2 regions of the Granulicatella sp. 20925_1_28 genome follow, and region 2 is predicted to be linked to the other one. Evidence: predicted binding sites of a transcription regulator. Region 2 holds the regulator's gene; the other holds the start of a gene.

Region 1 (11,658 bases), on a different contig from region 2:
ATACAAGAAAAGACACAAGAACTGATCAAAGAAGGAACAGATGTAGTAGCAATTTCGCCAACAGGTACTGGGAAAACTTTAGCGTATGTCGTTCCTATTTCGGAGCGAGTAAAAGCGGATAAAACGCTACAAGCTTTGATTGTGGCTCCTTCTCAAGAATTAGCTCAACAAATTGGTGCAGTTATTAGAGAATGGAAAACACCTGAAATTCGTGTGCAAGTTTTAGCAGGTGGGGCAAACGTTAAACGACAAGTTGAGAAGTTAAAAGAAAAACCAGAAATCGTTGTAGGGACACCAGGACGATTACTCGAATTATCTAAACTTCGTAAATTAAAGCTACATCAAGTAGAACTGCTTGTATTAGATGAGGCGGATTATTTACTCGATCCTGAGCAATTGAATAACACGAGAGAACTTGTGAAGAAGCTTCCTTCTGAAAGACAAGTTCTTTGTTTCTCTGCAACAAAGAATAAGAATTTAGAAGAAGTTAATAAATGGATTAATATGTTGCCAACTTTTGTCGAAGTGACTGAGGGAAGTGGAGCGAAGTCAAATGTGGTACATGGTTACATCGAGTGTCCAACAAGAAAACGTGATGAAGTGTTAAGAAAGCTTGCATTTTCCGAAAATGCAAACCAAGCGTTGGTTTTTGTTAATTCGATTGCAAATGCTGCGTTACTTGGTGAAAAGTTAGCGTATCATCAAGTTCCAGTTGCACTTCTTTCAAGTGATGCTCATCAAACGGAACGTAAGAAAGCTATCGACTTATTTAAGAAAGGACAGATTCCATTCTTACTGAGTACCGATGTCGCACAACGCGGTCTTGATATTGAAGATTTACCACTTGTCATTCATTATGATATTGCAGATTCAACAGAACAATATACCCATCGTTCTGGACGTACAGGACGTATGGGAAAAGAAGGGTTAGTTCTTAGTCTAGTGAATGACCGCGAACTAAGAGACTTGAAGAAGGTTGCAGGGAAACATAAACTAGTTCAGTTTGAACTATATGCAGGACAATTAAAACCAGTGACACAACCGAAAAAGAAAGAAGTAAGTTCTAAGAAACCAACTCAGAAACGAAAGAAGGGGAATAAGAATGGAAATCATCGAGGATTTAAAAAGTCAAATTAGTTTTTTTGGATTCGAAATGACGGATGCTGATAGCTTAGTGGCTTTGGAAAAAGAGGAGCAAACCTTTGTACTCTATTGGGCTAAAGATGGTTTCGTTCTATTTGAAACTTCTAAAGAAGGTGTATGGAGAGCGAATAGACCAATCGTTATCCCTTCAGAACGCATTCAAAAGGTTTCCGTTGAGAAGAAACTTTTAGGAAATCCCAAATTAACATTGCAATATCTTGATAAAGAGGAAACTTATGTCTTACCTATGAAATGTGGATTTCATCAAAATCAAAAAGTAGAAGTCAAGAAACTTATGAATACTATAGAAGGATTAAAAGGGTAGTTGTATGGATATCATTAGTTCACCTAAAAATGAAAAAATTAAAGAGCTTGTCAAACTTCAGACTGCAAAAGGTCGTAAAAAAGCAGAGATGTATCTTCTCGAAGGAGAGCACCTTGTAGAAGAAGCGATTAAAGAGAAAGCTCCGATTGAATTGATTGTGGTTACTAGTAATCGTCTTGCAGACTACCAAAATCTGTTAGATCAAAGTGATGTACAGGTGCTAGTTGTCTCTCAAGATGTCTTCCATAAGTTATCAATGACTGAAACCACTCAAGGGATTTTAGCAGTTGTGAAGATTGTTAAACAGGATTCATTGCCTTATAGCGGTCGCTTCATTGTGTTAGATGCAGTTCAAGATCCAGGGAATTTAGGAACGATTGTGAGAACGGCTGATGCTGCTGGATTTGATGCGGTTGTATTAGGAACAGGAACGGTTGATTTATATAACGATAAAGTTCTTCGTTCGATGCAAGGAAGCCATTTCCATATCCCAGTTTTTCAAGCGAATTTGAAAGATTACTTGCCAACGCTTAAAGATAAAGGTGTGCAAGTAGCAGTAACGGCACTTCACCGTGATTCAAAAGATTACACTATCTTACAAGGAGCAACGGATGTAGCCATCGTCGTTGGTAATGAAGGCCAAGGCGTCTCTGATGACGTGATTGATTTAGCAGATGTCGTAGTGACAATTCCGATGTTTGGAAAAGCAGAGTCACTAAACGTCGCTATTGCTTCGGCGCTATTAATGTATAAAACGAAAGAGAAGAAGGAGTAACAATGGATAATAGACCAAATCCAATGGGAAGGAAACGCCCAATTCTTGAAACGGTTAGAAATATGACTATTATTTTCTTTGCCTTAAGTGCGATTGCAGCATTATATAATTTTGCCTTAGCAGCAAGAGTGCTAATTATGGCAGTAGTGATGTTCGTTATCTATATCAGCATGTTTTTATCTAAAAAGAAGAATACAGAGAGCAAAGAAAAAGAAACAGAAGAGTCGTAATAAAGCTGTAAAATCAATTGACAGAATGTTCGTCTTTAGGTATACTAATTTAGTACTGTTTCAGTAGCTCAGCAGGATAGAGCATTCGCCTTCTAAGCGAACGGTCGGGGGTTCGAATCCCTCCTGAAACGCTAAATTATAAAGAGTATTATCGGATTTATTTCGGTAATGCTCTTTTTTTATTTTTGCTTAGTGAAAATAAAATAAGAAAAGAGACATATTGTGAATACAGAACCATAGATTGTGAAATTTTTCATTCTGTTTCAAAAAAATAGTACAGCGAAACACACTGTTATAATACATCTTTCACAACTTTTAACACTTTAAAATCGCGATTATAGCAATATTTAACAAAATCTTTGTATTTTTTTACACTTAAGTATTGCAACTAATTTTTATTGTGTTATAATATTCATGTAGATAGCTGTTATAAGTTTCACAACCAATTATCTAAGGAGGAAAAATTTATGGAACAATGGAACGGTTTCAAAGGTAAAGTATGGAAAGAAGAAGTTAACGTCCGTGACTTTATCCAAGAAAACTACACACTTTATGAAGGAGACGACAGTTTCTTAGCTGGACCTACTGAAGCTACTAAAGCTTTATGGGCACAAGTAATGGACTTGAACAAACAAGAACGTGAAGCTGGTGGTGTCTTAGATATGGACACTAAAGTTGTATCAACAATCACTTCACATGGTCCTGGTTACTTAAACAAAGATTTAGAAACAGTTGTTGGTTTCCAAACTGAAAAACCATTCAAACGTAGCTTACAACCATTTGGTGGTATCCGTATGAGTGAACAATCAGCTGAAGCTTACGGATTCAAGATCGACGAAGAAATTTCTCGTATCTTCCGTGACTGGCGTAAAACTCACAACCAAGGTGTATTCGATGCTTACACTCCAGAAATGCGTGCAGCTCGTAAATCAGGTGTTATCACAGGTTTACCAGATGCTTACGGTCGTGGACGTATCATCGGTGACTACCGTCGTGTAGCTTTATACGGGGTTGATCGTTTAATCGCTGAAAAACAAAAAGACTTCGCTAACATTGGCGATGGCACTATGTCAGACGATGTAATTCGTTTACGTGAAGAAGTTTCAGAACAATACCGTGCATTATTAGAATTAAAAGAATTAGGTAACATCTACGGATTCGATATTTCTAAACCAGCTTCTAACGCTCGCGAAGCTTTCCAATGGTTATACTTAGGATACTTAGCAGCTATTAAAGAACAAAATGGTGCGGCTATGTCTCTTGGACGTACTTCAACATTCTTAGATATCTATGTACAACGTGACTTAGAAAACGGAACATTAACTGAAGAACAAGCACAAGAACTTGTTGACCACTTCGTTATGAAATTACGTTTAGTTAAATTCGCTCGTACACCAGAATACAACGCATTATTCTCAGGAGACCCAACTTGGGTAACAGAATCAATCGCCGGTGTTGGTGAAGACGGACGTCCATTAGTAACTAAGAACAGTTTCCGTTTCTTACACACATTAGTAAACTTAGGACCAGCTCCTGAACCAAACTTAACAGTTCTATGGTCAACTCGTTTACCAGAAAACTTCAAATTGTTTGCAGCTAAAACTTCTATTAATACATCTGCAATCCAATATGAAAACGATGATGTAATGCGTCCAGAGTGGGGCGACGACTACGGAATTGCTTGCTGTGTATCTGCTATGCGTATCGGTAAACAAATGCAATTCTTCGGTGCTCGTGCTAACTTAGCGAAAACATTATTATATGCGATCAACGGTGGTATCGATGAAAAATCTAAAGCACAAGTTGGTCCTAAATATCAACCAATCACTTCAGAATACTTAGATTACGATGAAGTAATGGCTAAATACAACGACATGATGGAATGGATTTGTGGTTTATACTTAAACACATTAAACATCATTCACTACATGCATGATAAATACAGCTACGAAAGAATTGAAATGGCATTACATGACACTGAAATTCTACGTACAATGGCAACTGGTATCGCTGGATTCTCAGTAGCAGTTGACTCATTATCAGCTATTAAATATGCGAAAGTTAAAACTATTCGTGACGAAGATGGCGTTGTTGTTGACTATGAAGTAGAAGGCGACTTCCCTAAATATGGTAACAACGATGATCGTGCTGACGAAATCGCTGTTTGGTTATTGAAAGAATTCATGACTAAAGTTAAAAAACATAAAACTTACCGTAATGCTAAACATACAACTTCTATCCTTACAATTACTTCTAACGTAGTTTATGGTAAGAAGACAGGTAACACTCCTGATGGACGTCGTGCTGGCGAACCTTTTGCACCAGGTGCTAACCCAATGCATGGTCGTGACACACACGGAGCTTTAGCTTCATTATCATCAGTTGCTAAAGTACCTTACAAATATGCATTAGATGGTATCTCAAATACATTCTCAATCATTCCTAAAGCTTTAGGACGTGAATTAGATGTACAAGAAGAAAACTTAGTTGCTATGTTAGATGGTTATGCTTCTAAAGGTGGTCACCACTTAAACATCAACGTATTCAACCGTGATACATTATTAGATGCTATGGAACACCCAGAAGAATACCCACAATTAACAATTCGTGTATCTGGTTACGCAGTTAACTTCATTAAATTAACTCGTGAACAACAATTAGACGTAATCAACCGTACAATGCACGAAAGCATGTAATCATAAAGTGTGAGGTCGACTGTTAGAAGTAGACCAAACTAGATTGCTGAAATTAAGAAAACGGATGGGCAAAATCGTCCATCCGTTTTTTAATCGAAATGGCCCTAAAGTACACGAATTGTGATATACTAGTAGAGAAAAGATAGGAGGAATAATGATGAGTGAACCAGTAACTGGATATATTCATTCTACAGAGAGTTTTGGTTCTGTAGACGGACCAGGTATCCGTTTTGTAACCTTCATGCAAGGTTGTCGTATGCGTTGTGAGTTTTGTCATAACCCAGATACTTGGAATATTGGGGGCGGTCATCCGATTACTTCTCAAGAATTACTCGATCAAGCGTTGCAATATCGTGCATTCTGGGGACGTAAAGGTGGCGTAACTGTCAGTGGAGGAGAGCCTTTATTGCAAATTGATTTCTTAATCGATTTCTTTAAACGTTGCAAGCAAGCTGGAGTACATACAACATTAGATAGTTGTGGAATGCCATTTACGTATGATGAACCATTCTTCTCAAAATTCGAAGAGTTATTAGAATATACGGATCTTATTTTATTAGATATTAAACATATTGATGATGAACAACATAAGAAATTAACAGGGTGGACGAATAAAAATATTCTTCAACTAGCAGAGTATTTATCAGATAAAGGACAACCGGTATGGATTCGTCACGTGTTAGTTCCAGAACGTTCAGATTATGATGAATATCTCATCCGATTAAGTGAGTTTGTAAGTAAATTGAAAAACGTATTGAAGTTTGAAATTTTACCTTATCACAAATTGGGTGTGTATAAATGGAAGAACTTAGGAATTCCATATAAATTAGACCATATTGAACCACCAACACAAGAACGTGTGGACAATGCTCGTCGTATTTTAAGAACAGACGAATATAAAGGTTATTTAAATGCATAATGAATGAACTGTTATAGTTTAAAAGCTATAACAGTTCTTTTTTTCTAGAAATCTTAGAAATAATGCATTATCTATTGGTTTTAAGTGATAATTATGTTAAAATTGTCAATGTAAATTTATATAGAGAGAGGCCAAATTATGAGTAAATTATTAGTTTTCGGACATCAAAATCCAGATACAGACGCAATTACATCAGCAATTTCATATGCTTACTTATTACGTCATTTAGGAGAAGATGCAGAAGCAGTTGCCCTAGGGACTCCAAATGAAGAAACACAATACGCTTTAGAATATTTCAAAAAAGAAGCTCCACGCGTGATTGGAGATGTTTCAGAAGAAACAAATCGTGTAGCATTAGTAGACCACAATGAAGTTCAACAAAGTGCTACAGGAGTTGAAAAAGTGGAAGTAGAATATGTTGTGGATCACCACCGTATCGCAAACTTCCAAACAGCAAACCCATTATTCTACCGTGCAGAACCAGTAGGATGTACAAATACAATTCTATACAAAATGTACAAAGAATATGGAGTAGATATTCCAAAAGATATCGCAGGATTAATGGTCTCAGCCATTGTATCAGACACATTATTATTCAAATCACCAACATGCACACAACAAGATATCGAAGCAGCAACAGACTTAGCAAACATTGCTGAAATCGATGTGAATGTATATGGTTTAGAAATGCTAAAAGCTGGTACAAACTTAGGAAATAAATCAGAAGATGATTTAATCGACTTAGATGCGAAATCATTCCCAATGGGAGGAGCAAACTTACGTATTGCGCAAGTAAACGTAGTGGATCCTGAAGAATTATTAGCACGTCGCGATGCATTAGAAGAAAGCATGCGTGTTGCAAACGATAAAAACGGATATGATACATTCGTATTTGTCATTACAAACATCTTAACAAGCGTCTCAACAGTATTAGTTGTTGGTGACCATTTAGATAAAGTGGCTCAAGCGTTTAACGCAAGCTACACAGACGGTGTACTAACACTACCAGGAGTTGTTTCTCGTAAGAAACAAGTTGTCCCACCTTTAACAGTGGCTTTTGAAGGATAAAAATTAACGGAGTGGGTGAGGAACATCCTTTAAGTCCTCCCCACTTTTTTAGTAAAGGAAAAGGAAAATGCGAAATCTATTACAGTTAGTGAAAGATGCGCTTGTACCACAATCAAAAAAAGAGTGGACGATTTCTCTTGTAACGATAACGGTGCGTAATCTTTCAGTGATGAAGAAATTTTATACGCAAGTTTTAGGTCTTGTTGTACTGCAGGACTTTGATAACGAAATCCTTATTGGTCACAGTAGGGGTAGCGTTCCTTTGCTTCGCTTAGTTCAAGGTAAAGGAAGTAGAGATTCAATTCTAACAACGTACTATATCGGCTTTAAATTAACAAAACCATTCCAAATGGGCGAGTTAATTAATCGATTGATTTTAGAAGAACAAACAATCACTGCGACAGGTTTTGATGGCTATACGGATAACTTTTATATCTTAGATCCTGAAGGAAATCGCTTGAAGTTTATGATTGAAAGCGAGAGTGGTTCTGAACTCGTTGATGAATATCTTGAAGGGACAGAAATGAATCGTTCGCTTCATGAGTTTATCGATGGAGTTGATGCGATGGCAGAAGAATTTCCACCAACCGCTAGTATCGCACAAGTGCACTATAATGTGTCCGATGTTGAAGAAACAGGAGCGTTTTTAACCGAAGCGTTTTTATTCAAGACTACCTATGATTATGTGACTCGTCGTAAGAATTTTAAAGTGAATCGAGATGGATACTCACTAGCAATTAACGCATGGGAATTCATTCCTCATTCACATCAAGATTTTTATGGTGTTTCTGAAATTGAATGGCGTGTTCCGAATATGCGAGAATTAGAAAATCTTGTGCTGAATTTGGAATCGAAAAAAGTGCCGTTTCATTATTATGATGCTGTGTTGAAAGTTCCAACAGCAAATGGCATCCAATATTGTTTCAAAGTGGGTGATCATGCATGAGTTTTCTAAACCCATCTTCTTATCGTAAATATCGAAAAAACAAGATGATTAGGCATGTACTTTCACTGTTAGCTGTTGTCATTTCTGGTTTTCTACAGGCGTTTACACTGAAAGTATTTATTCAACCATCGAATCTATTGTCTAGTGGGTTCCTTGGAGTATCGATTTTAATGAATCAAATCGCAGAACTCTTTGGGGTAGAATTATCGATCTCAATGTTACTGATTATGCTCAATATTCCAGTTGCAATTTTATGTTACCGCGGAATCAGTCCACGATTCACGTTTTATTCGATTCTACAAGTATTCGTGGGAAGTTTCTTTATTCGAGTATTGAATTTTGAGCCGTTATTTGTGGATGATACTATGCTGAACGTGATTTTCGGTGGGGTATTAAATGGTTTATATGTTTCACTGGCCTTGAAGGGAAATGCTTCTACTGGTGGAATGGACTTTGTGGCGTTATACGTTTCAAACCGTAATGGTAAAACAATTTGGCAAGAAGTTTTCCTATTTAATACAGCATTACTATTAATATTCGGTGCGTTATTTGGCTGGAAACATGCGGGATATTCGATTATCTTCCAATATATTTCTACTAAAGTGATTAGCACCTTCCACCAACGTTATCATAAAGTTACGTTACAAATCACAACACGTTATGGTGAAGACGTCATGGATGCCTATTTAAAGACAGTTCGTCATGGGATTTCATGTGTGGAAGCCATCGGTGGCTTTAGTCGCGAAAGAATGTATTTGCTGCATACAGTGTTATCTTCTTATGAAGTGATTGATGCGGTTGCTGTGATTAAGGAAGCGGATCCTCGAGCGATTATTAATCAAATTAGCACAGAAAACTTCTATGGACGATTCCATAGGGAACCAGAATAAGGAGGAATTTAATTGGAGAAATATTTCAACAAAGATACTTTAAAATCCTTCATCCTGGTTACATTAGGCTGTTTCTTATTTTCATACACGATTAACGCTTTTATCATTGCTAACCACTTTGGTGAAGGTGGGATTACTGGGGTTACTTTGTTAGGGTATTATACATTACAAATTGACCCAGCCTTATCCAACTTAATTTTGAATGGATTTTTATTAATCGTTGGTTATCGTTATCTTGAAAGAAAAACAATGATCTATACTGTGTTAGCAGTTATTGAATTACCAACTTTTTTAAAAGTGACACAAGACTGGCCGGTATTCGTTCCAGAAAACCTAGTTGTCGCTGGTGTGGCAGCAGGAGTATTGGTAGGTGTAGCATTAGGTCTTGTTATCCTAGGAAAAGGAACAACAGCAGGTACAGATATTATTGCAATGATGATGCATAAATATTTAGGATGGAGCGTATCCTCTTCACTACTAATGATTGACTTCATTATTGTAACACCACTTGCTCTTGTCATTGGTCTTGAAAAAGCTGTTCTCACATTAATCATGTTATTTATCGCAAGTAAAGTAATTAACTTTATTTTAGAAGGTTTTAATCCTCGTAAAGCGATTATGATCATTTCAGATAAATATGATGAAATTGGACAACGAATCCAAATGGATTTAGACCGTGGAATTACAGTGTTGGATGGACACGGTTTCTACTCAAAAGAGAAGCGACAAGTTTTATACGTTGTTGTAAGTCGACAACAATTGATGCCAGTTCAACGGATTATTCACGAGTATGATCCAGAAGCGTTTGTAATCATCACAGACGTGAATCAAGTTATTGGAGAAGGATTTACATTCTATCTTGATGATAACGGAAATAAATTACATCATTAAAATGTTTTTTGAAACTATCACTTCAATCAGAACATATTATTACTATTGAAGGAAATACAAGTGATCGTAATTATGACGAATCAAAAGTCGTTCGTAAATCTCATAGATTATCGGCACGATATATCATTGGATATGGTCGTCCTCAATATAAATAAAATGATACGAAAGCTAGTCCTCAGGGATTAGCTTTTTTTCTTTAACAATAGGGAATTGGAACCGATAAAAAACAATTTAAAAGTTAAGATTTCTTTAAGTGAGTGTATAGTTATGGTAAAATAGACTAAATCATAAAAGCGATTTAATTTAAATAAAGGAGGTAGCTTTATGGTAGGAATTATCATTGCAAGTCACGGTGAATTTGCAGATGGTATTAAACAATCAGGTTCAATGATTTTCGGAAATCAAGAAAAAGTTGAATCTGTTGTTTTTATGCCCAGCGAAGGACCTGAAGACTTACAAAGAAAACTGCGCGAAGCAGTTGAAAAGCTAGATACTGAAGAAATTCTATTTCTAGTAGACTTATGGGGTGGAAGTCCATTCAACCAAGCGAATATCTTGTTTGAAGAAGATCCAGAACACCGCGCAATTGTAGCAGGATTAAGCTTGCCGATGTTAATTGAATCATACGCTAGTCGTTTTTCAATGAATACATCTCATGAAATTGCAAAAGCAATTGCTCCAACAGCAATTGAAGGTGTAAAGATTCGTCCAGAATCTCTTCAACCTGAGGAGAAAAAAGAGGAGAAAGCGGAATCTGCTGCTCCAGTTTCAACAGGGGCAATCCCAGAAGGAACAGTTATCGGGGACGGTAAAATTAAATTTGTTCTAGCACGTGTGGATACTCGTCTATTACACGGACAAGTTGCAACAAGCTGGACAAAAGCTACAAACCCAAATCGTATCATCGTTGTTTCTGATAAAGTTGCAAAAGATGATTTACGTAAAAAATTAATCGAGCAAGCTGCTCCAACCGGAGTTCGTGCTCACGTTATTCCACTTAAGAAATTAGTGGAAGTGTATAATGACCCTCGTTTTGGGGATACAAAGGCATTATTATTATTCGAAACACCTCAAGAAGCTCTTGAAGTGATTGAACAAGGTGTTAAAATTGATGAATTGAATATTGGTTCAATGGCGCACTCAGTTGGTAAAGTTCAAATTAGTAATGCATTATCTGTTGACCAAGATGATGTAGAAACTTATAAGAAACTTCGTGACTTAGGCGTGAAGATGGATGTTCGTAAAGTAGTTTCTGACTCTCCAGCGGATATCTTTAAATTAATTGAAGCAAAGTCTAATGAAGGCTTAAAACTATAACATACAGATAGGAGATTATTATGGATTTTAATGCAATTCAAATTATTTTAGTCCTAATTGTCGCATTCTTAGCTGGTTTGGAAGGAATCTTAGACGCATTCCAATTCCATCAACCAATTATTGCATGTACATTGATTGGACTTGCAACAGGGCACTTAACGGAAGCTATTGTTCTTGGTGGTGCATTACAAATTATTGCACTTGCTTGGGCTAACGTTGGGGCTGCAGTTGCACCAGATGCTGCCTTAGCATCAGTAGCTTCAGCTATTATTTATATCAAAGGGAATGACTTCTCTGATGCTGGTCGTAACTTAGCGATTGGTACTGCAGTTACTTTAGCAACAGTTGGTCTTGTATTAACAATGGTTGTACGTACTTTAGCAGTTGGTTTAGTTCACAGAGCAGATGCTGCAGCTGAAAAAGGAGACTTCCGAGGAGTAGCCTTCTGGCACTATGTA
Region 2 (11,658 bases):
CTCTTCTTTAGAGGCATGGTAGCTGGCTTTGGCTTCTGTCATCGGCTCAGCTGTTGTTGCTTCGACACTCTTGGCTTCTTGCAATGCGGCGAGTTCTTCTTTCTCTTGTTTTTTCTCGAGATAGTAGTCATAGTCGCCTAAATACAATGTGCTTCCAGTTTCTTCGATTTCTAGGATGGCCGTTGCGACCTTATTGATAAAGAAACGGTCATGCGAAACGAAGCAAATCGTGCCGTCGTAGTCGATAAGGGCATCTTCGAGGACTTCTTTACTGTCGATGTCCAAGTGGTTCGTTGGTTCGTCGAGCAGTAGGAAATTATCATGCTCCAGAGACAGTTTGCAAAGCGCCAAACGGGCCTTTTCACCCCCGCTGAGTTGAGCGGTTGTTTTCTCGACATCGTTTCCTGAGAAAAGGAAGCTGCCAAGAATCGAACGGACGTCTTTTTCAGGCATCGTAGAGTGACGAGACCAAAGTTCTTCTAGAACTGTTTGATTCGATGAGAGGCCGGCCAAGTTTTGGTCAAAGTAACCAACTTGAACGCCAGTGCCTAAGTCGATTGAGCCTTCGATTAGAGGCAATTCACCCGTAATCGACTTCAAGAGGGTAGATTTTCCAATACCGTTAGGCCCCACAATCGCGATAGCTTCACGCTTGCGAAGCTGGAAGGAAATCGGACCGCTCAAGGCTTCGTGGTCGTAGCCGATATAAGCATCAGTGACTTGCAGCACTTGGTTTCCGGATTCGCGTTCCACGGTAAATTCAAAACGAGCAGAGCGCTGATCGCCTTTTGGTTTCTCTAAGCGTTCCATTTTCTCGAGCTTCTTACGGCGTGATTGCGCACGTTTTGTAGTTGATGCGCGCACTAAGTTTTTCTGGATGAATTCTTCCAAGTCGTGAATCTCTTGTTGCTGCTTCTCGTAGGCTTTTTGTTTGAGTAAATAGCGTTGCTCGCGTTCTTCTAAGTAGTGCGAGTAGTTTCCTTTGTAATATTCGCAGGCCTTATGACTGATTTCATAGACTTCGTTACACACACGGTCCAAGAAGTATTGGTCGTGGGATACGATGACAAGCGCGCTACTTGAAGAGCGTAAGTAGTCTTCAAGCCACGTCAATGTTTCAATATCCAAGTGGTTGGTCGGTTCGTCTAAGATGAGTAGGTCGTGCTTTTCTAATAAAATACGAGCTAGTGCCAAACGAGTGCGTTGACCTCCAGAGAGTGCTTGTATCGGTTGGTCGTAGTCTTCTGGATAGAAACGGAATCCATGAAGCACGGTGCGAATTTCAGACTCGTAACCATACGCATTCTTTTGGTTCAATTCTTCTTGTAGCTGGTCGTATCGTTTTAAGGCGAGTTCGTACGCCACGGGGTCACTTAGAAGGTCTGGGTCACCAAGTTGTTCAGCTGCTTTTTGCGCTTGTTTCTTCAAGGTTTCCACATCTTCGAAGAGATGCACCATTTCTTCCCAAACAGTGCGGGAAGACTGGATGGCAGCGTATTGATCTAAGTAGCCAATCGAAAGGTCTTTCTTCTTTGACACAGCACCAAGAGAAGGTTCTTCGATTCCAGCCAACATTTTTAATAGCGTAGATTTTCCAGTACCATTTCGCCCAACGATGGCAATGCGTGAATTTTCTTGAATATGAATCGTAATATTTTCAAATAGGACTTCATCCGCAAACGTACGCGCGAGTCCTTGTCCTTGTAATAAAATCATGACGGGTCCTTTCAATGTGGTATCAGTTTATTTTAGCATAAAAAAGAGGGGGAACAATATTGATACGCGTTCTTCTTTGCATTCACATTCACAATGGGGAGGTTGTGAAGAAAAAAGCACAAGGCTTGCTGTATATAAGCGAAATTCATTAATGTTCGTGAGGTACAAGCAAACTGTTTGTGAAATGAAATGTCGTTGTGATAGAATACGCATGGATAAAAAAGAAAAAGGGAGTCTTATTCATGAAAGATTTAAACGAATTAAAAGAAATCGAAGTGCCACGCGCAACTGCGAAACGTTTGGCCATTTATCATCGTTACTTACGTTTCTTGCATGACGCAGGAAAACGTCGCATCTCATCAACTGAATTAAGTGAAGCTGTAAAAGTCGATAGCGCAACAATACGTCGTGACTTTTCATATTTCGGAGCTTTAGGAAAACGTGGATATGGATATGATGTAGAATACTTATTAGAATTCTTCAGCCATACTTTAAACCAAGATCGCCTAACAAACGTCGCTTTAGTAGGGGTCGGTAAATTAGGACAAGCGCTCTTAAACTACAACTTCCACCAAAGCAACAACGTGCGTATTAGCGCAGCGTTCGACGTAAACGAAGACATCGTTGGAACAATCCAAACAGGTGTGCCAGTTTACAGCATGGATGAAATGGTAGAACAATTGAAAGTTCAACAAATCCAAGTGGCCATCTTAACAGTGCCTCAAGATGTAGCTCAAGAAACAGCAGACCGCTTAGTAGAAGCAAATGTTCGCGGAATCTTGAACTTCACACCAATCCGATTAGACGTACCAGAAAACGTTCGAGTTCAAAACGTGGACTTAACAAACGAACTTCAAACACTTATTTATTTCTTGGACAACCAAAAATAATCTATTGAAAGGCATCCGAATAGGGTGCCTTTTTTGTAAAAAAATAAGCACTAATCCAATCCGATTTGCGGAGTGATTAGTGCTTTTCTTTTGGTTCTTTATCGTCTAGTGAATCCTCGTCATCGGGCAGATTCTCGATGAGGTTGGCGAGTTTTTTCAACTCGTTGTAGGTGCGAAGCATGTTGATACTTGTTACGATGCTTGTCGTTGCGAATAGACAGCAGAATAATGTGATAAAGTCAAATCCATTTCCAGGATAATGCGTCGTTGCTAGAAAGATAAAGAAGACGGCTAATATGATTTCAAAATATAGTTTTCTGAAGAAACTTTTTCGTGTCATCGCAATCATCCTTTCCTGTCAAAATCTTACAAAATTCCAGACAAATAAGCAAGTATTTATTCTTGATTTTTCCTGACCAAATGAGTATCATAAAACTATGAGTTAGCACTCAGTGTTTTTGAGTGCTAAAAAAGATGAAGGAGGATTTCATATGTTAAAGCCTTTAAAAGATAGAGTTGTTATTCAAATGGTAGAGCAAGAAGAAAAAACTGCTGGAGGATTATTCCTACCAACAACTGCTCAAGAAAAATTACAATTTGCAAAAGTCATCGCAACAAGCAAATTCACTGCTGCAGAAGACCGTCAAGTGGCGGTTGGCGATAAAGTAGTATTCGAGAAATATTCAGGAACAGAAGTTAAATTAGATGGTCAAGAATATATCATCGTGAAAGAAAAAGACATTATCGCAATTGTTGAATAAAGGGGGATACAACTATGGTAAAAGATATTAAATTTGCAGAAGATGCAAGAAGCGCCATGCTACGTGGTGTGGACGTTTTAGCGAACACAGTAAAAGTAACATTAGGGCCAAAAGGACGTAATGTTGTATTAGAAAAAGCATTCGGTTCTCCACTGATTACAAATGATGGGGTAACGATTGCCAAAGAAATCGAATTAGAAGATCACTTCGAAAATATGGGTGCAAAACTCGTTGCTGAAGTGGCTTCAAAAACAAACGATATTGCCGGTGACGGTACAACTACAGCGACAGTGTTAACACAAGCCATCGTTCGTGAAGGGTTGAAAAACGTAACGGCTGGAGCTAACCCAGTAGGCATTCGTCGCGGGATTGAACTTGCGACAAAAGCAGCGGTTGAAGAATTACACCGCATTTCTCGTCCAGTAGAATCAAAAGAAGCCATCGCACAAGTTGCGGCAATTTCTTCAGGTTCAGCGGAAGTCGGTGAATTAATCGCTGAAGCTATGGAAAAAGTGGGTAACGACGGCGTTATTACAATCGAAGAATCTAAAGGGATTGAAACAGAATTAGATGTTGTAGAAGGTATGCAATTTGACCGTGGTTACTTATCACAATACATGGTAACGGATAACGACAAGATGATTGCGACTTTAGACAATCCATTTATCTTAATCACAGATAAGAAAGTGTCAAACATCCAAGAAATCATTCCGTTGTTAGAACAAATCGTTCAACAAGGACGTGCGTTATTAATCATCGCGGATGATGTGGATGGCGAAGCTTTACCAACATTAGTATTAAACAAATTACGCGGAACATTTAACGTGGTAGCTGTAAAAGCTCCAGGATTTGGTGACCGTCGTAAAGCGATGTTAGAAGATATCGCGGTCTTAACTGGTGCTCAAGTCATTACAGAAGACCTTGGTTTAGAATTAAAAGACGCTACATTAGCTCAATTAGGGACTGCTGGTAAAGTAGTGGTTTCTAAAGACAGCACTACAATCGTTGAAGGTGCAGGTTCTAAAGAATTAATCGCGAACCGTGTTGCTTTAATTCGCGCACAAGCACAAGATACAACAAGTGATTTCGACCGTGAAAAATTACATGAACGTCTTGCTAAATTATCAGGTGGGGTTGCCGTGATTAAAGTCGGTGCCGCTACTGAAACAGAATTGAAAGAGAAAAAACTTCGCATTGAAGACGCCTTAAACGCAACTCGCGCAGCGGTTGAAGAAGGAATCGTTTCAGGTGGGGGAACAGCTCTTGTGAACGTTCAAAAAGTGGTAGACGCTCTTGAATTAGAAGGCGACTTAGCTACAGGTGCGAAAATCGTATCTCGTTCATTAGAAGAACCATTACGTCAAATCGCAGAAAATGCAGGTCTTGAAGGTTCAGTCATTGTTGCTCGTTTGAAATCTGAAGAAAAAGGAATTGGATACAATGCCGCTACAGATGAATGGGTAAACATGATTGAAGCAGGTATCGTGGACCCAACAAAAGTAACACGTTCTGCATTACAAAATGCTGCATCTGTTTCAGCATTATTATTAACAACAGAAGCTGTTGTAGCTGACAAACCAGCTCCAGTAGCACCACCAATGCCAGGGATGGATCCGGGCATGGGTATGATGTAATCAAAGAGGGGTGAAAGTTTTTCACCCCTCTTTTTCTTTTTGGATAAAAACACCGCAAGGTGCTTCTCGACAAAAGTGAACGAAGTTCAAAACTTCGAACACTGAAGGATTTGTTTATAATAGCTGTAATGGGGTACCGTCTCGAGCCTGTAGTCTCTCGACTTTAAAGCCTCAAAATGGTCGTACGGAATAAATTCCTACGCCCATTAATTCGCATTTAATACGATTCCCCATTACTGCTACTATAAAATCCTTCGTGTTCTCCGTTTTGAACACTTTTTTGGTGATACTTATAAAAAGAGGATGGATAGAGAAAAAAAATAAGACCAACAGATATGCTGGTCTTATTTTTGTGGTTATGATAATAGGGATTTGCAGTGCGCGTATTCTGGATAAGAAGAGAATTCTGCGATGAGGAAGTCTTCGATAAAGGCGAAGCGTTCTTTATATAGCGAACGAACGGCGTCGGACTCTGTATGCTCTAAGGCATAGGCTGTTTGCTGCAAGAAGAGTTGTGGGTGGGTGTCTTGCAAGATTTCAAGAAGTCCCTCCAGTGTATCAGGGTTTTCCTGTCCGATTTGTTGCAGTAAGGTATGGATGGAAACCCAATCCCTCATATCATACGTGATGTCTTCGGTAGTTGCCTCCAGCCGAGAGAGGAAATCGTCAAAGGAGTTTGCCACTTCGAGCCACTGATCCATTTCAACGTCAATCAGACGGATGCTGGGTTCCTGTTCAATACCGTCTTGATAATCGAAGGCGTAGTAGATAGGTCCGTCTTGGAAAAAGACTACAAAGTACTCGGGCAACCCTGTCACTTCTGGAGACCATGCAGCATCCAGAATGCTTGGGAAATACGGGCCTTCTGAGTATCCGCTCAGTCCATTACAGAGGGCGTAGTCGAGGCCAAAGCGCGTTGGTTCAACCGTTGTAATCTTAGTGTTCGTGAAGAATCCGGCACCATTTTCCAAAAGAAAATCCACGTAGCTTTGTGGCAATGGAAAACGAGAAAAATTCTCTATCGTCTGTGGAATGGGCGAGAATAACTGTTGCTGAATCATGGGGCTCCTTTCTACTGCAAAATCCGTCTTAGGATGGATGCAGAAAAATTTACGATTTGCTACTTTATCTTTGCCTACTATTTTACACACATTTAGGAAAATATGGTACAATGAGGGTATTAAATCTAAAGGAGAGTGTCACAAAATGACAGTAGTATGGATTGTATTAGGAGTCTTAGCAGTAATTGTTCTATGGGCAATGTTTGCATACAACGGACTTGTACAACAAAAAAACTGGGTTCAAGAAGCTTGGGCGCAAATCGATGTTCAATTACAACGTCGTAATGACTTAGTTCCAAACCTTGTTGAAACAGTAAAAGGTTACGCAAAACACGAACAAGAAACATTAACTCAAGTAATTGCGATGAGAAACCAAATTGCAAACATGGGTAGCGATGTTTCACCACAAGAAAAAATGGAAGCATCTAACCAATTATCAGGTGCTTTAAAAACTATTTTCGCTTTAGCTGAAAGTTATCCTGATTTAAAAGCGAACGACAGCTTCTTAAACTTACAAGAAGAATTGACAAACACAGAGAACAAAATCTCTTACGCTCGTCAATTATACAATTCAAGTGTTGCGAGATATAACATCTCTATTCAATCAATTCCAACAAATATTATTGCTGGTTTTGGTGGATTCACTAAAGAAGAAATGTTAGAAACTCCAGTTGAAGCTCGTAAAGTTCCTGAAGTGAAATTCTAATTGACAGTTCATTAGTAGGGAGGGAGTGCTAGGATGTTATATCAACAAATTGCTTCCAACAAACGCAAAACGCTTGTCGTTATTGTGTTGTACATGGCGCTCTTCGTTGCAGTGGGTATCGGAATTGGATATTACGCCATAGGGAATGCGGCTGCTGGGGTCATTATTGCCCTTGTTGCAGGTGGCCTATATTCAATGATGATGATTGCAAATGCGACTAATGTAGTGATGCAATTAAACCATGCCAGAGAAATTACAGATAAAAATCAAGCACCGATGATTTGGAATATCGTGAGCGATATGGCCATAATCGCAAAAGTACCAATGCCACGTATCTTTATTATCGAGGACGAATCTCCAAACGCGTTTGCGACAGGAAGTTCTCCAGAAAAAGCAGCCGTGGCGGTCACAACAGGGCTTTTAGAACGTTTGAATCGTGAAGAGCTTGAAGGGGTTATTGCCCACGAGTTTGGACACATTCGTAACTATGACGTTCGCCTTCAAACAATTGCGATTGCGCTTGGTGCCGTGATTGCCATGCTCGTCCAATTCGGAAGTCGCATGATGTTCTGGGGTGGCGGTAGTAGAGACCGAGATGATGATGACAACGGTGGTGGCGCAAATGCCATTTTCATGGTCATCGGTTTAATCGCGATGATTCTTGGACCATTTATGTCGACGATTCTACAATTGGCCTTGTCACGAAACCGTGAGTACTTAGCAGATGCGTCTGCAGTGGAATTCACACGAAATCCATATGGACTTATTTCTGCACTGACGAAGATTTCAGAAGCCCCGCCAATGACGGAAGCCGACAAGAAGAGTGCGGCGTTATATATCTCAAATCCGTTTGGGGAAGAAGGAGATTCACTCTTCTCAACACACCCATCAACGGAAAATCGTATTAAACGATTAGAAAAAATGTAGAAATTAGACTGGGGGCTCCTCAGTCTTTTTGTTTTCAGAAAGTGAAACTTTTTAACGATAAGAAAAGAGGTTAGATGGATGTCGTTTATTAGAAAAAATGTACTACTGGAAGAGGGAACGTTCTTTTATTATCTACATGAGGAAAGCCTCTTTCACGAAGAATCTTATAAGGAATTATGTGCGTATATTGAAGGGTTGGAATATATTTCATTAGAGGACTTTAAAGATCTTGTTTTTCTTCATCACCAATTGATTCGTCATTTAGTGTATCATTTTGACCCTGTGGATATTGTTGAATTAAAGAGCTTTCCAAAAGATTATTGGGAAGTGATTGAAAGAATAGACATTGCGGTGAAAAGAATCACTCAGAAAGTCAAATGCTAAGAATGGACTAACCTGTAGAAGGAAAGAAAAAGAGTTGAAGAAATCATTTCAACCCTTTTTTGCGTATAAAGGGTGGAGAATCCACTTTAGAATGTTGCTAAATTGTTACAGAAGAAAGCGGTTCACACGTAAAAATGTAATCTAATATATATGTTTTAGTAGAAAGAAATCCTTTATAATGGAACATGATAAACTCTATGGAGGTGAGACTGTGGCTAAACAATTATATATCCATTACGATAGCGTATCGAACCATGTACTAACGAAGTCGATAGCGTTCCATTTGTCTGCCTTACCACAGTCTGAGATTCCGCAAAACCTACTTCTCTTAAACGGGAAGTCCAGCCTTGCCACACACGATCCATATACGGGCTTCATGTGGGTGAAGGGGCGTAAAAATGTGTTAGCGTATCTCCAAGGGGTGGAAGAAGGCAAAGAGGCGCCATCGAACTGGGTGGACTTTGATTCGATTGATTTCGTTCATCAATTAACGCCGCAAGAGATTGCAGACTTGCTATATATTTCGCACGCGAAGACGCACTTGCATTCGCCGTTCTTCTATAAATTACAAAACAACTTTATTTACTTGTCACTTGAAAATGGCTACTCGAAAGTATACTACCGTAAAATTGAGCAATTCTTGCCTATCTTATCGGCGCAAGTCCAAATCGAGATGACAGATATCTTAAACGAGACACCGAAGTTCTTATTCTTTGGTGCCGACAAAGTGGCTTCAGCGATTTCCATCGAAGCGCTCAAAGAAATGATGCCATTGTATCGTGAAGGAATCAGCCTAGCTTTTGATAAAGTCACAAAGAAAGAAGACAGCTACGAAGTGCCAATCTTCTTAACAGAAGACCGTTATCATTATGCCGATAAAGAAGTGACACAAAACGTCCGCATCGGACAACTCGCGTATAGCGAAACGTATCAAAACTGGAAGATTTCAGCGAAACTTCCAACGAATGACGCTATTTAAAGCACTTTTCACAAAGGTTGTGAGAGGTGCTTTTTTAATCCCTTGGCCGTAACTTGTAACCATTGGGCCGTTTTGTTATACTGAAAAGTGCAAGGTTATTTTCAAAATAACGTTCGAAGAGCCTAAATGAGGCGGTTCGCAGCACGCGAATAGTTTGGAGGATTCATATGAAAATTGTAGTAATTTACGGCGGAAAGAGTGCAGAGCACGATATTTCAATTTTAACAGCCGGTTCAATTATTAAAGAAATTTATTTCGAGTATTACGATGTGCAACCAGTGTACATTACAAAAGAAGGAACATGGTTAAAAGGAGAAGCGTTAAAAGCTCCTGTAGCCTTTGACCAAGCGCTTCGTTTAACAGAAGGGTCTGTAGCGCATTTTGCAACAACTGAAGGCGAAACATCAACAGGCGTTCGCATCCAACCATGCGATATCGCTGGACCAGATACAGTAGTATTCCCAATCTTACACGGACCAAACGGAGAAGACGGAACGATTCAAGGATTGTTCGAAATCTTAGACTTACCATATGTTGGTTGTGGCGTATTAGCCAGCGCAAACGGAATGGACAAAATTGCCAGCAAGCATTTATTCCAGCAAGCAGGCATTCCACAAGTGCCATTCGTACCTTTTGTGAAAGCTGATTTCGAAAAATCACCAGAAGCCATCTTCACACGTGTGGAAGGAACATTACGCTATCCAGTGTTCGTGAAACCAGCGAATATGGGTTCTAGTGTTGGGATTTCTAAAGCGACAAACCGTGAAGAATTAACAGCAGCCATCGAAGAAGCATTGAAATATGACCGCCGTATCGTCGTAGAACAAGGAATCGACGCACGCGAAGTCGAAGTAGCGGTTCTTGGAAACGACGAAGTGAACACATCTGTGGTTGGGGAAGTCGTGAAACAAGCAGGCTTCTACGATTACAACGAGAAATACATTAACAACACAACAACACTTCAAATTCCAGCAGCGATTCCTGAAGAAGTCTCTGCTAAAATTCGTGAGTATGCCGTAACAGCATTCCGAGCTATTGACGGTAGTGGCTTAACACGTTGTGATTTCTTCTTAACCGAAACAAACGAAGTGTTTATTAACGAAGTGAATACAATGCCAGGGTTCACACAATTTAGTATGTATCCAAAACTTTGGGAAGCAATGGGCATTTCCTATAAAGATTTAGTCGAAGAACTCATTCAATTAGCGTTGAAACGCTATAACGATCGTCACGCGAGATAAGGGGTAGAAAGATGAGTATTGGAACAGTTGCTGAAATTACAAAAGCCGTCGAAGCGATTGATTATCAATCAGCACATCGATTTGAAGTCATCGAATCTGTGGCTTTCGACACACGAAAATTAGGGCCAAACAGCCTTTTCGTGCCACTTCAAGGTCAAACAGACGGACATGATTATATTGAACAAGCGATTCAAGCAGGCGCAACAGCTGTGTTATGGGGCAAACAAGATGTAACGCCACCAGATGGAATCTGCGCCATTTGGGTGGATGACCCACTTCAAGCTTTTCAAAAATTAGCGAAATGGTACTTAGAAAAAGTATCACCACGCATCGTTGGAATCACAGGTAGTTCTGGGAAAACAACGACAAAAGATATGACAGCAGCGGCTCTTGGTGCACGCTACCGTGTCTACAAAACACAAGGAAACTTCAATAACGATATCGGCTTACCACAAACGATTTTAGATATGCCCGAATCAACGCAAGCACTTGTCTTAGAGATGGGAATGAGCGAATTCCACGAAATCGAATTCTTATCAAAATTAGCACGCCCAGAAGTCGTTGCGATTACGCTTATCGGTGAGTCGCATATGGAACAATTGGGAAGCAAGGAAGGCATTGCCAAAGCCAAACTTGAAATCCTTTCTGGACTACAAGAAAATGGAACCTTTATTTATCCAGCGCATGAAGACTTAATTACAGCAGGGATTGCACAAGCTGAAAAACCAGTAACCTTCAAAATCGTTACAGTCGGCGAAGGAAGCAAGGAACTTTCAGCTAAAAATATCGAACTGTATTCAGACCACACAGCGTTTGAATTAGTGACTCCAACGGAAACAGTGGCGGTAACATTACCAGTCCTTGGCGCGTACAATGTTTCAAATGCACTACTTGCGATTGAAATTGCACGCACATTAGATGTTCCACTTTCAGATATCGTGTCTGCCTTAGCGAATTTCGAATTGACGAAGAACCGTACGCAATGGGTGAAAGGGCAAAACGGCGTAGCCATCCTAAATGATGCTTACAATGCCAGCCCAATCGCGATGAAATCGGTCATTAAATCATTTGTTTCAGTCGAAGCAGCAGGCCGTCGCGTCCTCGTTCTTGGGGATATCCGCGAACTCGGAGAACATTCGAAAGAATTGCACGCCAGCATCTCAGAAGTCATTTCTCCAAGCGAAGTCGCACTTGTGTACTTGTATGGCGAAGAAATGGAAGCACTCTATGATGCGTTGAAAGGACAGTTCGATTCAGCAGCTCTTCACCATTACATGGACAAAGAAGCCTTGATTGCTGACTTGAAGGCTGAACTCAAAGAAGGCGACCAAGTTCTTATTAAATCAAGCAACGGCACAG

What was found. Region 2 encodes Rex, which represses fermentation and respiration genes when NADH is low (regulators of the CRP and FNR family bind a similar motif). Its sites were predicted from a motif close to TTGTGAANTANTTCACAA; they were not measured.
Region 1: a site for Rex is predicted at 2,898-2,915, ahead of pflB (formate C-acetyltransferase). Genes of this name have one in related genera too.

The regions. Positions count from the first base shown of each region.
Region 1 covers NZ_JAPWBS010000001.1:261,977-273,634, reverse strand. Annotated here, with positions in the region: gene O3793_RS01240 (DEAD/DEAH box helicase) at 1-1,137, shown strand, start outside; gene O3793_RS01235 (hypothetical protein) at 1,103-1,468, shown strand; gene O3793_RS01230 (TrmH family RNA methyltransferase) at 1,473-2,243, shown strand; gene O3793_RS01225 (hypothetical protein) at 2,246-2,473, shown strand; tRNA gene O3793_RS01220 (tRNA-Arg) at 2,531-2,604, shown strand; gene pflB (formate C-acetyltransferase) at 2,941-5,169, shown strand; gene pflA (pyruvate formate-lyase-activating protein) at 5,327-6,088, shown strand; gene O3793_RS01205 (manganese-dependent inorganic pyrophosphatase) at 6,227-7,156, shown strand; gene O3793_RS01200 (VOC family protein) at 7,224-8,102, shown strand; gene O3793_RS01195 (YitT family protein) at 8,099-8,992, shown strand; gene O3793_RS01190 (YitT family protein) at 9,005-9,883, shown strand; gene O3793_RS01185 (mannose/fructose/sorbose PTS transporter subunit IIA) at 10,208-11,200, shown strand; gene O3793_RS01180 (PTS mannose/fructose/sorbose transporter subunit IIC) at 11,218-11,658, shown strand, end outside.
Region 2 covers NZ_JAPWBS010000002.1:147,577-159,234, reverse strand. Annotated here, with positions in the region: gene O3793_RS02320 (ABC-F family ATP-binding cassette domain-containing protein) at 1-1,716, opposite strand, end outside; gene O3793_RS02315 (redox-sensing transcriptional repressor Rex) at 1,959-2,606, shown strand; gene O3793_RS02310 (hypothetical protein) at 2,683-2,946, opposite strand; gene groES (co-chaperone GroES) at 3,098-3,367, shown strand; gene groL (chaperonin GroEL) at 3,382-5,001, shown strand; gene O3793_RS02295 (SMI1/KNR4 family protein) at 5,358-6,062, opposite strand; gene O3793_RS02290 (LemA family protein) at 6,208-6,768, shown strand; gene htpX (zinc metalloprotease HtpX) at 6,802-7,695, shown strand; gene O3793_RS02280 (hypothetical protein) at 7,774-8,079, shown strand; gene O3793_RS02275 (hypothetical protein) at 8,291-9,058, shown strand; gene O3793_RS02270 (D-alanine--D-alanine ligase) at 9,226-10,299, shown strand; gene murF (UDP-N-acetylmuramoyl-tripeptide--D-alanyl-D-alanine ligase) at 10,311-11,658, shown strand, end outside.